DNA from 2 places in the Priestia sp. FSL R5-0597 genome. Region 2 is predicted to be linked to the other one. Evidence: riboswitches for the same ligand, from Rfam matches in the RefSeq annotation. Region 2 holds a riboswitch; the other holds the start of a gene.
The links. A riboswitch is a leader RNA that binds a small molecule or an ion and turns the genes downstream of it on or off. The one in region 2 is predicted to bind lysine.
Positions count from the first base shown of each region.

Region 1: another riboswitch for lysine. It lies ahead of MKX72_RS23850 (aspartate kinase); the one in region 2 lies ahead of lysA (diaminopimelate decarboxylase).

Region 1 covers NZ_JBBOUZ010000001.1:4,515,392-4,523,602, reverse strand. The annotation lists gene MKX72_RS23885 (AMP-binding protein) at 1-487, shown strand, start outside; gene MKX72_RS23880 (TetR/AcrR family transcriptional regulator) at 600-1,184, shown strand; gene MKX72_RS23875 (enoyl-CoA hydratase) at 1,264-2,037, shown strand; gene MKX72_RS23870 (electron transfer flavoprotein subunit beta/FixA family protein) at 2,056-2,829, shown strand; gene MKX72_RS23865 (electron transfer flavoprotein subunit alpha/FixB family protein) at 2,863-3,843, shown strand; gene trxA (thioredoxin) at 4,246-4,560, shown strand; gene uvrC (excinuclease ABC subunit UvrC) at 4,795-6,561, shown strand; lysine riboswitch at 6,627-6,804, shown strand; gene MKX72_RS23850 (aspartate kinase) at 6,946-8,178, shown strand.
Region 2 covers NZ_JBBOUZ010000001.1:2,317,500-2,325,710, reverse strand. The annotation lists gene MKX72_RS11810 (acyl-CoA dehydrogenase) at 1-412, opposite strand, end outside; gene MKX72_RS11805 (DUF1292 domain-containing protein) at 565-828, opposite strand; gene MKX72_RS11800 (PAS domain-containing sensor histidine kinase) at 915-2,639, opposite strand; gene MKX72_RS11795 (YckD family protein) at 2,801-3,115, opposite strand; gene MKX72_RS11790 (NAD(P)/FAD-dependent oxidoreductase) at 3,189-4,307, opposite strand; gene MKX72_RS11785 (CBO0543 family protein) at 4,646-5,158, shown strand; lysine riboswitch at 5,225-5,407, shown strand; gene lysA (diaminopimelate decarboxylase) at 5,546-6,874, shown strand; gene MKX72_RS11775 (dicarboxylate/amino acid:cation symporter) at 6,925-8,187, shown strand.

The DNA.
Region 1 (8,211 bases), 2.2 Mb from region 2:
AAGCGAAGTAGGAGAAATTGCGGTTAAAGGTCCTCAGGTCATGAAAGGATATTGGAAGCAGCCTGAAGAAACGGAGGCTGTTATGCGAGACGGGTGGTTGCTAACAGGTGATGTTGGCTATATGGATGATAAAGGTTATTTTTATGTAGTAGATCGAAAGAAAGATATTATTATTGCCGGGGGATATAATATCTATCCTCGAGAAGTTGAAGAAGTATTATATGAGCATGAAAAAATTCAAGAAGCTGTAGTGGTAGGTGTTCCTGACCCATATAGAGGAGAAACAGTGAAGGCTTACATTGTATTAAAAAATGGTGTAAGATGTACTGAAGAAGAGTTAAATGAGTTTTCTAGAAAGTATTTAGCTGCTTATAAAGTTCCGCGCCTTTATGAATTTCGAAATGAGCTTCCAAAAACAGCGGTCGGGAAGATTCTGCGACGAGCGCTGATTGAAGAAGAAAATGAAAAGCATAAAAAGGCGACGTAATCGATCGTCGCCTTTGATTTTTTTGCTGAAACATAATTGACAGATACTTGCGGTTTCTTTATTATAAAGATATGAATGAATAATCATTCATATTTTAAAGGAGCGTATAAGATTGAGAAGAAATAAGCCAAAGTATAAGCAGATTATCGATGCAGCTGTAGTAGTAATAGCAGAAAACGGATACCACAATGCTCAGGTTTCTAAAATTGCTAAGCAGGCTGGAGTTGCAGACGGTACGATATATTTATATTTTAAAAACAAAGAAGATGTCTTGATTTCCTTATTTCAAGAGAAGATGGGACAGTTTGTAGAAAAAATTTATGAAGAACTGGCGGGAATTGAAACTGCGGCAGAAAAACTTCACGTATTAATTGACAAGCATTTTTCGTTTCTAGCGGAGGATCATCATTTAGCTACAGTGACACAGCTTGAACTGCGTCAATCGAACAAAGATTTAAGATTGAAAATTAACGATGTATTAAAAGATTATCTGACTCTCATTGATTCTATTTTACAGACAGGAATCGAAACGGGTGAGTTTTCTGAAAATATAGATATTCGTCTTGCGCGACAGATGATTTTTGGAACGATTGATGAAACTGTCACAACATGGGTAATGAACGATCATCGATATGGTCTAATAGAATCGGTAGATAAAGTCCATTCCCTGCTGTTAAACGGCTGCAGCGGCTCATAATCGTAAGTGAGCCTGCTGCTCCCTTGCGAGGGGAGAAGCGCAAGGTAATGAAAATAGAAAGAAAGGGTGGGGGAAACAAATGGAGATTATCCAGGTTGAAACTGTTGATGCAATAAGCTTCATTACGTTGAATAGACAACCTGCTAACGCTTTGTCTCAAGATTTATTAAAAGATCTTTCAAGTGTTTTAAAACATTTAGAAGATAGCAAAGAGACAAGGGTTATCGTCATTAAAGGCGAAGGGAAATTCTTTTGTGCTGGAGCTGATATAAAAGAGTTTACATCACTGCAGCAGGAAAAAGATTACGAGAAACTTGCTGTTAACGGCCAAGAGCTCTTTGAGTATATTGAAAATTACCCAAAACCAGTTATTGCAGCTATTCATGGAGCTGCTTTAGGCGGAGGATTAGAGCTTGCTATGAGCTGCCATATTCGTTTGGTAACAGAAAATGCTAAGCTGGGCTTGCCTGAACTTCAGTTAGGAATTATACCAGGGTTTGGAGGAACTCAGCGATTGCCTCGTTATGTAGGGGTTCATAAGGCTTGTGAGATGATGCTGACAAGTGATCCAATATCGGGCAGCGAGGCAGTGGAGTTAGGATTGGCAAACGCAGCTTTTGAAGAAAGTCAGCTTATCAATGAAACATTTTTACTTGCTAGAAAAATTGCCAAAAAAAGCCCAATCTCTGTTAAAGCTACTTTGCAGCTGCTTCAACATGTAAAAACAGATGCTTATTACAGCGGCATCAAAAAAGAAGCGCAATTTTTTGGAAGCGTATTCAAAAGCAGTGATGCTCAAGAAGGCGTAGCCGCTTTTATTGAAAAGCGCCAGCCCAAATTTTTAGGAAAATAAGCTTAGGAGGGGAATTGAATGAATATTTATGTGTTAGTAAAAAGAACGTTCGATACAGAGGAGAAACTTTCACTAAAAAATGGTCAAATTGTTGAAGATGGAGCTGAATTTATTATTAATCCTTACGATGAGTATGCAGTTGAAGAGGCTATTCAGCTAAAGGAAAAGCATGGCGGAGAGATTACGGTCGTGAGTGTAGGAGGGGAAGAATCAGAAAAAGAACTCCGAACAGCTTTGGCTATGGGAGCAGATAAAGCGGTTTTAATCAATACGGAAGATGACATAGAAGATGGCGATCAGTACACGACTTCTAGGCTGCTGGCACAGTACTTAAAAGAGCAATCTCCTGATTTAATCTTAGCAGGAAACGTAGCGATTGACGGAGGTTCAGGCCAGGTGGGACCGCGCGTAGCAGAACAGTTAGAAATCCCTTATATTACAACGATTACAAAGCTGGATATTGAAGGTGAAAAAGTGACGGTTGTACGCGATGTGGAAGGAGATTCGGAAGTTATTGAAACGTCGCTTCCTCTTTTAGTAACAGCTCAGCAGGGACTTAATGAGCCTCGCTATCCATCTCTTCCAGGGATTATGAAAGCGAAGAAGAAACCGTTGGTTGAAGTGGAATTAGACGATTTAGATTTAGATGAAGATGATGTAGAAGCAAAAACAAAGACAATTGAAATTTATTTACCTCCGAAAAAAGACGCGGGGCGCGTATTACAAGGAGATATAAAAGATCAAGTAACAGAGCTGGTCAATTTACTGCATAAGGAAGCAAAAGTCATTTAATAAGTCAAAAGTCAAAACAATGGGGGTATTGTAATGGGACGCAAAGTGTTAGTTCTTGGAGAAGCACGTGATGGGGGATTACGAAACGTATCGTTTGAAGCGATTTCCGCAGCGTCTACTGTAGCTGATGGGGGAGAAATTATTGCAGCGTTAGTAGGAAAGGACGTAAAATCTTTAAGTGAAGAACTTATTGCATACGGAGCAGATAAAGTTGTTGTGACGGAGCATGAAGATTTAGCTGCTTACACATCGGATGGTTACGCTCAGGCATTATTAGCCATCATTGAAAGTGAACAGCCTGAAGCTATCGTATTTGGGCATACGGCTCTTGGCAAAGATCTAGCGCCAAAACTGGCAGCTCGCTTAGATAAAGGACTTATCTCGGATGTGACGGATGTAGAAGTGGGAGGGGATCAAGTAGTCTTCACTCGCCCAATTTATTCTGGTAAAGCATTTGAGAAGAAAATCATGACCGATGCTTTTACGTTTGTCACGATTCGTCCAAATAATATTTCACCGCTTGCAAAAGATGAGGGGCGTACAGGTGATGTAGAGGATTTAAATGTTGAAATCAAAAACCTGCGTACTGTTGTAAAAGAAGTCGTACGCAAAGCAACGCAAGGGGTTGATTTGTCCGAAGCAAAAGTCGTGATTGCAGGTGGTCGAGGTGTAAAAAGCACGGAAGGTTTTGGACCTCTCCAAGAACTAGCGGACGTGTTAAATGGAGCTGTTGGAGCGTCTCGCGGAGCGTGCGATGCAGATTACTGCGACTATTCTCTTCAAATCGGTCAGACGGGCAAAGTAGTCACACCAGATTTATACATTGCCTGCGGAATTTCAGGTGCTATTCAGCATTTGGCAGGTATGTCAAATTCAAAAATTATTGTTGCAATCAATAAAGATCCTGAAGCGAATATTTTTAAAGTAGCTGACTACGGAATCGTTGGAGATTTATTTGAAGTAGTGCCTCTGCTAACGGAAGAATTTAAAAAGCTGAAAGTACAGTCTGCGTAAGATTCTCGGACAAAAGTATTTGAGACGAAGTGAAGAACGAACCGTTGATCAAGATTTTTGATTAGTGGTTCGTTTTTTTGTTAGGGTAAACGCAGGGTAGGTCTTTCTAGCAGGTGATTGGAGGGCAAGGCTCCTGCTAGAAAAGCGAAGTCTTGCATGGAAATCAACTGCGGTGTCGCAAGCGGTTCAACCCATGTATACTATTTGTTCGTCTTTGGATTCATTTAGTCAGGTCTCAGCCTCATGGGAAATGAAATTTTCTACGCATATTTTTAGGCAAATTGTACAAACTAGAGCGGAGAATAAACAGTATAAATGTAAGCAAAAAGTTAGCAAACCTTATTTGAAGGTGATATACTGTGAGTAGAATTTGGATATTGCATATATTTAGGAGGAATTAAAATGGCTATTGCACATGCTACAGATAAAAACTTTACAGATGAAATTAAATCAGGCCTAGTGCTTGTTGACTTTTGGGCACCATGGTGTGGCCCTTGTAAAATGATTGCTCCAGTTCTTGAAGAAATTGATGGCGAACTTAACGATAAAGTTAAAATCGTAAAAGTAGACGTTGATGAAAATCAAGAAACAGCTGGAAAATTTGGTGTTATGAGTATCCCAACTTTAGTATTATTCAAAGATGGAGAGAAAGTTGATCAAGTAGTTGGTTTCCAACCAAAAGAAGCATTAACAGAATTAATTAATAAACACGCGTAAGTCAAAACCTAGCTCAGGCTAGGTTTTTTTCTTTTTCTCCACTTTTTCTCCACTTTTTCTCTTTTGGGAATACTTTTATTTAGCGAATATGCGTTCGTTTGTTTTATACTAGATGTAAGGAACACCGCCATAAATCCAGCTTATGTACATGTATTAAGACAGGAAAGAATGTAGGTTACGCTTCATAAGCGATTGTATAGATGGACAGAGTAAGAGAAGAGGAAGGAGAAAAGTATGAACGATTATTTAAAAGAAAAGCTGGCTATTTTACCGGATCAGCCCGGCTGTTACTTGATGAAAGATAAATATGGAACGGTCATTTACGTAGGAAAAGCAAAAGTATTAAAAAATCGAGTACGTTCCTACTTTACCGGATCTCATGACGGAAAGACGCTTCGACTTGTAAACGACATTGTCGACTTTGAATATATCGTCACATCTTCTAATTTAGAAGCGCTTATTTTAGAAATGAATTTAATTAAAAAGCATGACCCAAAATACAATATTATGCTTAAAGATGATAAGGGCTATCCGTTTATTAAGATTACAGCTGAAAAACAGCCCCGACTTGTTATTACAAGAAAAATAAAAAAAGATAAAGGGAAATACTTCGGTCCTTATCCTAATGTTCAAGCAGCAAATGAAACAAAGCGGCTTCTTGATCGCATTTATCCGTTAAGAAAGTGCTCCACTATGCCAGATAGGCCTTGTTTGTATTACCATATCGGGCAATGTCTAGCTCCTTGCGTAAAAGAGGTAAAAGAAGAGCAAAACAAACAAATTATTGAAAATATCACGCGGTTTTTAAATGGTGGATATGAGCATGTCAAAACAGAGTTAACTGAAAAAATGTTAAAAGCTTCAGAAGAACTTGACTTTGAACGGGCTAAAGAATACCGAGATCAAATTGCTCATATCGAAGCGACAATGGAAAAGCAAAAAGTAACGTTTAATGATTTTGTTAATCGAGATGTGTTTGGCTATTCTTACGATAAAGGCTGGATGTGTGTTCAAGTTTTCTTTATTCGCCAAGGGAAATTAATTGAGCGAGAAGTTTCTATGTTTCCTTTTTATAAAGAGCCAGAAGAAGATTTCTTAACTTTTATCGGTCAGTTTTATGCCAAAAATATTAAGCCAAAAGAAGTGATGGTTCCAGCAACGATTGATGCAGAGTTAGCTGAGAAGTTAGTAGAAGTAGAGGTTCAGCATCCAAAGCGAGGCAAAAAGAAAGAATTAGTAGAACTTGCGTGTAAAAATGCAAAAATTGCGCTCGGTGAAAAATTCTATTTAATTGAACGAGATGAAGAGCGTACAGTTGGCGCAGTTGAACGGTTAGGAGAAGAGCTTGGAATTGCCGCTCCTTATCGGATTGAAGCATTTGATAACTCAAATATTCAAGGAACAGACCCAGTTTCTGCGATGATTGTTTTTGTTGATGGGAAACCGGAAAAGAAAGAATATCGCAAATATAAAATTAAGACCGTAAAGGGACCAGATGATTACAGTTCCATGAGGGAAGTCGTTCGCAGACGGTATTCCAGAGCGTTAAAAGAAGGCCTTCCGCTTCCTGATTTAATTGTTGTAGATGGAGGCAAAGGGCATTTAGCTGCAGTCCAGGACGTTCTCGAAAATGAATTGGGACTTTTAGTGCCTACAGCAGGTCTTGTTAAAGATGATAAACACAGAACCTCCAACCTGATGATTGGTGAGCCTCCTCAAATCATACCGCTTGAACGCAATAGTCAAGAATTTTATTTGCTTCAGCGAATTCAAGATGAAGTTCACCGCTTTGCAATCACCTTCCACCGTCAAGTGCGCTCTAAGTCCGCTTTTCAGTCAGTTCTAGACGACATTCCGGGAGTGGGAGAAAAGCGTAAGAAAGCTTTGTTAAAGCATTTTGGTTCGGTGAAAAAATTGAAAGAAGCAACGGTTGAAGATATACGAAATTCAGGTGTTCCTCAAAACATTGCTGAAAAAATTTATGAAACATTACAAAAATAGTCTTGAAATAATAGAAAATATTTGATAAGCTATTAACTAATTTCATACGACACTTCATCAAATGAAGTGAAGATAGAGGTGCAAATTTAATCAGTACGCATCAGGAAGGGTATGAGCCCTTATGAACGATGCGGAAAGGGAAATTTGCCGAAGTGAACATTACCTCATAGTAATGATTGCTGGTTCTGCGTTGAATAAACGTAGGATTGTCAAGATGTAGATTCTTGGAGAGCTATCTCACGGCAGTGGACGGTTATGTTTTATAATTTTCGTTCGTTAAGCAATGAGAGCTCATCTCATTGCTTTTTTTATTGTCTGAGTAAAAAAATTTAGCTTCTCATCATCCTGCATATGCAAATTTATTGAAAAGGAATGAACAAAATTATGGCATTAATCGTTCAAAAATTTGGTGGAACATCTGTTGGTTCTGTTGAACGTATTCAACATGTAGCAAACCGTGTTATTCAAGAAGCAGAGCGCGGTAACCAAGTAGTAGTTGTTGTATCGGCAATGGGCAAAACCACAGATGCACTGGTGAAATTAGCAAGTGATATTACGGACAGTCCAAGTAAACGCGAAATGGATATGCTTCTTACAACTGGAGAACAAGTAACGATTTCCCTGTTAACAATGGCTCTTCAATTCAAAGGTCATGAAGCCACTTCGCTAACAGGTTGGCAAGCTGGTATCCAGACGGAAGCAGTTCACAGCAATGCACGAATCCAGCACATTGACACGACTCGTATTCAAAGCCAATTAGATAGAGGTCGAATCGTAGTAGTAGCTGGATTCCAAGGCTGTTCAGAAGATGGAAGCATTACAACATTAGGTCGAGGCGGCTCTGACACTACGGCAGTAGCTCTTGCCGCGGCACTAAAAGCTGCAAAATGTGATATTTATACAGACGTAACAGGAGTGTTTACGACGGATCCGCGCTACGTAGAAGATGCTCGTAAACTTCATTCTATTTCATATGACGAAATGTTAGAATTAGCCAATTTAGGAGCAGGGGTGCTGCATCCGCGCGCTGTTGAGTTTGCAAAAAATTATCAGGTACCGCTAGAAGTGCGTTCAAGCTTAGAAAACGAGAATGGAACGATTGTTGAGGAGGAAGTTTCAATGGAACAAAACTTAGTCGTAAGAGGAATTGCGTTTGAAGATAATATTTCACGGGTGACAATTGAAGGGTTAAACAACGAGTTACAAACTCTTTCTACTATTTTTACAGCATTAGCAAAAGAACAGTTAAATGTGGATATTATTATTCAAAACGTAACGGCTAATAATCGCCTCTCTATCTCATTTTCTATTAAAACTGTAGATGTAGAAGCTGCTCTTGCCGTCTTAAAAGAGTATAAATCTACCTTGGGGTATACGCGTATTGAACATGAAAGCAGTCTGGCCAAAGTATCGATTGTGGGATCTGGCATGATATCTAATCCAGGTGTTGCAGCCGAAATGTTTGAAGTGCTGGCAGGAGAGAAAATTGAAGTGAAGATGGTCAGCACGTCTGAAATTAAAGTATCTACAGTTGTACCGCATGCTGATATGGTAAAAGCTGTTGAGACGCTTCACGTAGCATTTGAATTAGAAGAGCAGCAGGCAGTGCAAGTATAAAGAAAAGAAAAAAGACGTGGTATCTCCACGTCT
Region 2 (8,211 bases):
TCATAGAAAAGCAGGAGCGAATGTCTCCATTTAACAGAGGCTTTAGCCATTTTTCTTTCTGTTCAGGCGTTCCGTATCGAACCAGCACTTCCATATTGCCAGTGTCAGGAGCTCCGCAGTTAAAAGCTTCTGGTCCAATAATAGAACGGCCCATAATTTCGCAAAGAGGAGCGTATTCTACATTTGTTAGACCTGCTCCGTATTCGCTTTCTGGCAAAAATAAGTTCCATAGCCCAGCTCGCTTTGCTTTTTCTTTTAACTCTTCCATGATTGGAGGAACAGCTGACCATCTAGATGGCTGTTCATTCAGCTGTTGTTCGTATAGCCGTTCATTTGGATAAATATGCTCTTCCATAAAAGAGCTCAATTCTTTTTGCAGCTTCACTACTTTGTCAGAGTAAGAAAAATACACGGTAGTCCCTCGCTTTCATTTACTTACTAACCGGTTGGTATGTTACATATTCATCATAAATGAAGGGAAATAATTCAGCAAGATATTTTTAGAAAAATTCTAAATATTATATTATTTAGAAATAAAAAAAAGAGAGGTTGTAACCTCTCTTTTTACGCGGATGTCATTTCCTCAAATACGGCTGATACTTTTTCAAACTCATCATCATCTTCAATTGAAGACCATTCACCATCATCTTCAATTTTTAAAAAGAAAACATCAATTTCTTCTTCTGTTTCAATTAAAACTTCTTCCACAAACGCAACGGCAATATAATCGTGGCCTTCAATCGTCATTTTTCCAAGCACTTCAATATCTTGCTCTTGATCATTTTCATCTAAAATTGTAAAAATCTCTCCCGTTTCAATACGTTCCATCGTATTCCCTCCTATTTTAACCTCATTATTCGTTCACTAACATGTATTCCCCTTTAGAAAAGGTTTCATGCTTATAAAAGTAGAATCTACTTTTTAAAAGGCAAAAGAATGTCTACGGTAGTTCCTTTTCCAAGTTCACTTACAAAGTTAATTTCTCCTCTATGTTCTCGAATGATCTTATAGCACACCATCAGTCCAAGCCCCGTTCCTTTCTCTTTCGTACTATAAAAAGGTTTTCCTAAATGCTGCATTCGTTCCTGCGTGATGCCTGGCCCCTCGTCGCTAAACCGGACAACAAGGTTCTCCTGATTAAATCTTTTTAGTTGAATCGTTACAGTTCCTCCACTTGGCATAGATTCGACGGCATTTTTAAATATATTGCTAAAGACCTGTTTTAACTGGTTTTCTTCGCATAATACGAGAGGAAGATGAAGATCAATCTCTTTCTTTACGTGAATTTTCTCTGTAATCCCCTGCACCTCAGCTAGCTTTAACGTGTTCTCTAAGATATCTTGGACGTGTTTGTCTTTGTAGGTTTTCGCCTGAGGCTTTGCAAGACTCAAGAACTCGTCGGCAATCAATTCGATTCTATCTAACTCATGATTTATCATTTCTACATAGTAAGGCTGACCGCTCGTTTCTTCTAATAACTGCATAAATCCTTTTACCGCTGTTAGAGGGTTTCTGATTTCGTGAGCGATACCCGCTGCTAACTGTCCGACTAAGGAAAGCTGAGCGGATTCACGCAGCAATTTTTCAGTTTTTTTACGTTCTGTAATATCACGAAACAAAACTTGAATGGCCTGCTTTCCCATATACGGAATAGGAAAGGCAATGGTTTCGGCATCAATCGTATGACCGTCTTTATGAATAAACTTTTCTTCCTGCAGATCCACAGATTTATTTTCTGTTTTCATTCGATAAATTCGCTGTTTTACAACATCATAGTAATCAGGGTGAACAAACTGATAAACACAAGCTCCTAATACATCTTGAGGATTCTTGTATCCTAGTGCTTTAGCTCCTGCAGGGTTGATATAATCAATTTTACCTTCACTATGAACGATAATTGCTTCCGGGGATAACTCAATCAAACTTCGGTAGCGCTGTTCGCTTTCTTTTAAAGCCGTCTCATCCTGCTTGCGCGATGTTATATCTCGATAGACAAACGCAATGCATAACGGCCAATCATTCATATTTTCAACGCGAAATAGTGTGACGCTTACATTAATTAAATGCCCGTCTTTATGCTGTCTTACAGTCTCAAATTCCGTTTTCGATTCCCCTGATTGAATAGTCTTGTGAAGTTCGCACACGGGCTCCTTTAAAAACGAAGGTATAATCGGAAGAGGCTTTTGATGAATTTCTTCAAACGTCCAGCCAAATGTATTCTCAAACGCAGGGTTCACTTGAAGCGTTTTACCCTCTAAGTCAACGATAGCAACAGCATCTGCGTTATGATAAATAAAAGGTTGAATCTGTTCTTTTTTCTCTTGATAACTAGTTATATTAACGCAATGTCCCATAATTTCAGGCTTTTCTGTGTAAGATAAAGGGGTTAAGTTTACTACATAGCGTTTATCATTTATTTGAAGCTCGTACATAAGCGTTTTCTTTTTATTTAGCGCTTCGAAAAAATGCTCATACGAGACCCATTCTTCTAGAGGTATTTTTTGCTCAGAAACGCTTTCTCCTTGATACATACTGTAAACAAGGTGGTCACCTTTTTGTTTGTAAGCAAATATGATTCCTAGAGCCTCAGCTGAATGATTTTCTGCATGTAATCGGACTATTTTTTTATTTTCGTTCATCGTTCATATTTACCTACCCCTCACTAGCATCTTTCCTAATCGTTCTCATTCTCTTAATTTTACATGAGGCGTTTAAAATTTACTAGATAAAGAAGCAGATATTTTCCATTCATTCACATAAAAAAAGCGCCTGTATAGGCGCTTTTTTATGTGAATAGGAATTACTTTGAATGATGCATTTTATGACAGTGCCGCTTCGGAACAAACCCATTTTTCTCCATATGCTGATAGCGATTTTCCATATGTGAAGAAATGTTTTGACTCTCCGTTTTGCTTAGCACGCCGTACTCCACATATTTTGAAAGTATTTCTTTCTTTTTTTCGAACATTTCTTTGTACAGAACGGATAATTCCTGCTTTTGCTGAGACGTCAGCTGCACGTCTTTTGTTTCTGGCTGAGGATTGTTTTCCGCTAATACAGGCGTCCCGCTCATAAATAAAAAAGCTGCTGCTGCACTTATCATAACCTTTCGCAAACAATCTACTTCCTTTCATCATATAGTAGTTATAGTTTGCGAACTTCTATTTGTTTTCATTCATTCTATTTGCTTAGGACTCAATAGCTCCTCTTACATCATAATCGCTAAGATCAATTTCCATTTCCATTTCAAGTGCTAATTTAGCAAGCTCTGAACCAAGATAAGGACCCGACGTTAAGCCTGAAGCTCCGAGACCATTCGCTACTAGTATTCCTTCGTAAGCTGGAAGAGCCCCAATGACTGGCAAGAAGCCTGGAGTAAATGGTCGAAACCCTACCCTTGTTTCTAAGACTGTGCTTTCTGTTAAGCCAGGAGCAATTAATAAGGCCTTTGAAAAAATTTCATGAAGCCCCCCAGCCGTTACTCTCAAGTCATAACCCGTGTCGTTTTCATGTGTTGCTCCTATGACAATTTGACCTTGTTCAAACGAAAGAATATATTGGTCGCTTGGAGGCATTACAACGGGCCAGTCTTTTGTATCTAAATCAGGAAGATGCAAGTGGACAATTTGCGCTTTTTGAAAGCTTGCTAAAAATTTCACTCCAAGAGGCTCTAGTAATTGATTTGCCCACGCTCCTGCTGTCACGATTGTTGTACTTGCTAGAAGGGTTTGTCCATTTACGGCAACGCCCGTTACTTGATTATTTTCATAAAGTAGTTCTGCGTTTCCTTCTATTATTTTTGCACCGTTTTTCTTCGCTGCATTCACAAGTGCGTTTCGAAGAGCTCTTCCGTTAACGCGAGCGGCTCCACTAATATGAACTGAACTGTATTCTTCCGAAAGAGCCGGAAACAAAGCCTGTGTTTCTTTAGCGGATAAACGTGTAATCTCGCCTATTTCGGGGGCTTCTTCCCGACGCTTATATGCTCGTTCTTCCATTTTTTTAAGCTTTTGTTCATCAGTGTGTAAACTAATTGCTCCTACTCGCTTATATCCCGTATCCGTTTCTCCATCTTCTTCTAATTGCTGAATTAATGTTTGATAGTACTTGGCGCCGCCTTTTGCTAAGCGGTACCATGCTTTATTTCGACGCTGCGAAAGCCACGGACAAACAATTCCTGCTGCTGCATCAGTAGCTTGACCAGCATCCTTGCGATCTATCAATGTCACATCTGCTCCTGCTTTTGCTAAATGATATGCCGTAGAAGCTCCAAGTACCCCAGCTCCAACTACGATGTATGTTTTCATACCAAAACACCCTTTTCTTTCTTCTAGTATTCTCATGCTATATGTATGCAATTTTAGCATAGCAAAAAAAGAAGTCACATACTAGGCGAAGCTATTTTAAGCTTATTTTTAAGCCTTGCTGACTTTGACATATAGCTCCTTTCGTCTCGTAAACAAAAGCGGTAGAAGTTCTTTTACCAAGATTATAACAGGGTGAAGAAAGCCATAAATAGTGGTAGTACGTCTTTAACGCTGTGGCTTACGGCTTTTCTATTATAGGTGCTGAATAAAAAAATGAAAGAATAAAACCACTATAATATGTAAATAAAAAGAAATAACCATTATTTTAAGGAGAGCGTATGCAATCTTCATTTGTATTATTTTTTATCATTCTTGGTTTACTATTTGGCAAGTGGCGAAGGTATCAAGAATACTACCCTACTTTGCTGTTTTGGGTCACGGGGAATTTGCTTTATGAAGTGCTGCTGTTTCATCACCGCGTATGGGTATTTCACCCTGTTGGTATTGATCATCTTTTTCTACCCGATCACCTAATGGTTTCTCTTGGAATAACCTTAATTATTTATCCGTTTGTTATACCGGTTTTTTTAGGAAGGCTGCCGCTGCATGTAAGCGGCCGGCTGTGGTGGATTCTTTTATGGGCGCTTTTATTTACTGTGATTGAGTTCATTGCTTATGTTAATCACAGTATCACTCATCATTATGGATGGTCGCTGCTATGTTCTTTTCTCTTCAATATTGTCACGTTCTCACTTTTAATCATTCATCAGAAGACCGCGCTGGCTGCTTGGATTCTATCTGGAAGCTTCATAGCTTTTTTATTTATCTTCTTTGATATTCCTATGCCTTAACTTTTCATTGACTAGACAGAGGAAAAGGAAATATAATAGGAGTTACATTTAAATATAATTTTCCTCTCTGAGAATAGAGGTGCATGAAATCAAGAGTCACTTATTGGAGACTAATGGAGTCTGTGAAGATAAGTAAAAGGGATTTCGTGCCGAAGTATATAAACATCCATTGTGTTCATATACTGGTTCAGTATTGAATAAATGCTGAGCTGTCACAAACCACTTGGTTTGTGGAGAGCTATTGAAGAGATGTTGATGCCTAGAATGTAATAATACTTTATTATTATGAAACCAAGACGCGTGAACATCACTTCACGGGTCTTTTTTGTGTTTTTCTACTGACCATCAAAGTTATAGTTGAATGATTTAAATGGAGGGATACGGATTATGTACTTACATGGAACGAGTAAAATTAACAGCAGCAATCATTTAGAAATTGGGCAGTGCGATACGGTCGAACTGAAAAAACAATACGGCACTCCCCTATACATCTACGATCAAGAATTAATTGAGACGAAATGCAAGGCCTTCCATTCAGCCTTTCAAAGAAGCGGCTTTTCATATCAAATCGCCTATGCAGGGAAAGCGTTTCTTTGTATGGAAATGGCTAGCCTTTTAACGAAGCTTGATATGTCATTAGATGTGGTCTCAGGAGGCGAATTATTTACAGCTCTTGAAGCGGGATATCCAGCTGAACGCATTCATTTTCACGGAAATAACAAAACGATTGAAGAAATTGAAATGGCTCTTGATGCGAATATTGGCTGTTTTGTTGTGGATAACTTTACCGAACTTGAAGTTTTACATGCCTTAGCAGCTGAGCGCAAACAGAAAGCATCTATTCTTCTGCGTGTTACTCCAGGGATTGAAGCCCACACACATGAATATATTATGACCGGACAGGAAGACTCCAAGTTTGGATTTGGTCTTTCCAATGACCAGGCTATGAAAGCGGTAAGTTCTGCATTAGAAAAGCCTTACTACGATCTTTTAGGCATTCATTGTCATATTGGTTCGCAAATTTTTGAAGTAGATGGTTTTTCTCGCGCCATTGATATTTTAACTGATTTCTTATTCAGTATTCGTGATAAAATGGAATTTGAAGTAAAAGTTTTAAACGTAGGTGGTGGTTTTGGTATTCGTTATACCGAAAGCGACTCTCCACTTCCAGTTGAGTATTATGTAGATGCACTGATAGAAAAGCTAAGCCGCACGTTAACTGAACAGAATTATACCCTTCCGGAAGTCTGGATTGAGCCTGGAAGAAGCATCGTAGGAGAAGCAGGTACAACGCTTTATACAATCGGCTCAACGAAGGAGATTCCAGGTGTACGCAAATACGTAGGAATTGATGGCGGTATGACCGATAATATCCGTCCTGCTCTTTACGATGCAAAACATGAAGCTGTCTTGGCTAATAGAGTGACGGATAAAAAAGATGAAACAGTATCAATTGCGGGGAAATGCTGTGAATCAGGAGATATGCTTATTTGGGATATCGATTTACCGCGCGTTAATCAAGGAGATTTACTAGCAGTATCCTCTACAGGTGCCTACAACTATTCAATGGCTAGCAATTACAACCGTATTCCGCGCCCTGCTGTTGTATTTGTGAAAAATGGAGAAGCTCGTCTTGCTGTAGAGCGAGAAACATACGAAGATTTGGTGCGTAAAGATGTAAAGCCAGTCGTTACTACGTATGCAATGAGCAAATGATAGCTGTTCTTGCGTAGTAAAGAAGCTATTGTTGTTTGGAGGAAATCTATATGGTTTTAAGTGTATTTAAAACGTACAGATCATCGCTTATTCTGCTTCTCGCTATTTTAATTGGCGGGATAGCAGGATATGCTATCGGGCCCGATGTGGCAGTCGTAAAGCCCTTTGGTGATTTGTTTCTTAATTTAATGTTCATGATTATCGTTCCCCTTGTCTTTTTTAGTGTGGCTTCGGCGATCGCAAACATGAACGAAATGAAACGTCTTGGTAAAATTATGCTAGGTATCGCCGTTGTGTTTGTCGCCACTGCTGCTGTTTCAGCCGTTCTAGGCTTTTTAGGCGCATCACTTTACAATCCGCTGCACAACGTAGATACTTCTGCCATTAAAGAATTAATGGGTGACAGTGAAAATACAGCTGAAAAAATGACGCTTTTAAATCAGCTTGTTAGTACATTTACTGTACCTGATTTTGTTCAGTTATTTTCGAAAGAGCATATTTTACAATTAATTGTCTTTGCCGTTATCTTCGGTATTGCTACCACGATGGCTGGTGAAAAAGGACAGCCTATGGCGAAATTTCTGACTTCGGGTCAAGAAGTATCGATGAAAGTCGTTAAAATTGTCATGTACTATGCTCCAATTGGTTTAGGGTGCTATTTTGCTACTGTAGTAGGAGAACTTGGACCAAAGATCTTGCAAGGGTATGCCAGAGCATTTATTCTTTATTTATTAATTGCAATCGTTTACTATTTTGGCTTCTTTACGCTATACGCATGGATTGCTGGCGGTAAAGCAGGAATTAAGCTGTTTTGGAAAAATGCAGCTGCTCCTTCTATCACTGCTATTGCTACCTGTTCTTCCGCGGCATCTATTCCAGTCAATTTAGACGCAACAAAGAAAATGGGTGTGCCTCTGGATATTGCTGAAACAGTGATTCCATTAGGAGCAAACACCCATAAAGATGGTTCTGTTATCGGTGGTATTCTAAAAATTGTTTTCTTATTCAGTTTGTTCGGCAAAGATATGACGTCTGCTACGAGTATTTTGAGCATATTAGGCGTAGCCTTTTTAGTTGGAGCCGTAATGGGAGCAATTCCTGGAGGCGGTATGATTGGCGAAATGTTAATCATTACAATTTACGGATTTTCGCCAGAAGTTCTGCCCATCATTGCGGTCATTTCCACAATTATTGACGCCCCTGCTACGCTCTTAAACAGTACGGGAAATACAGTAACAGCGATGCTTGTTACAAGGTTTACAGAAGGAAAAGACTGGATTAATAAAATTATCACCACCGATAAAGTCGCCTAGTAAAAAAGCAAAGGGAACAGTCTT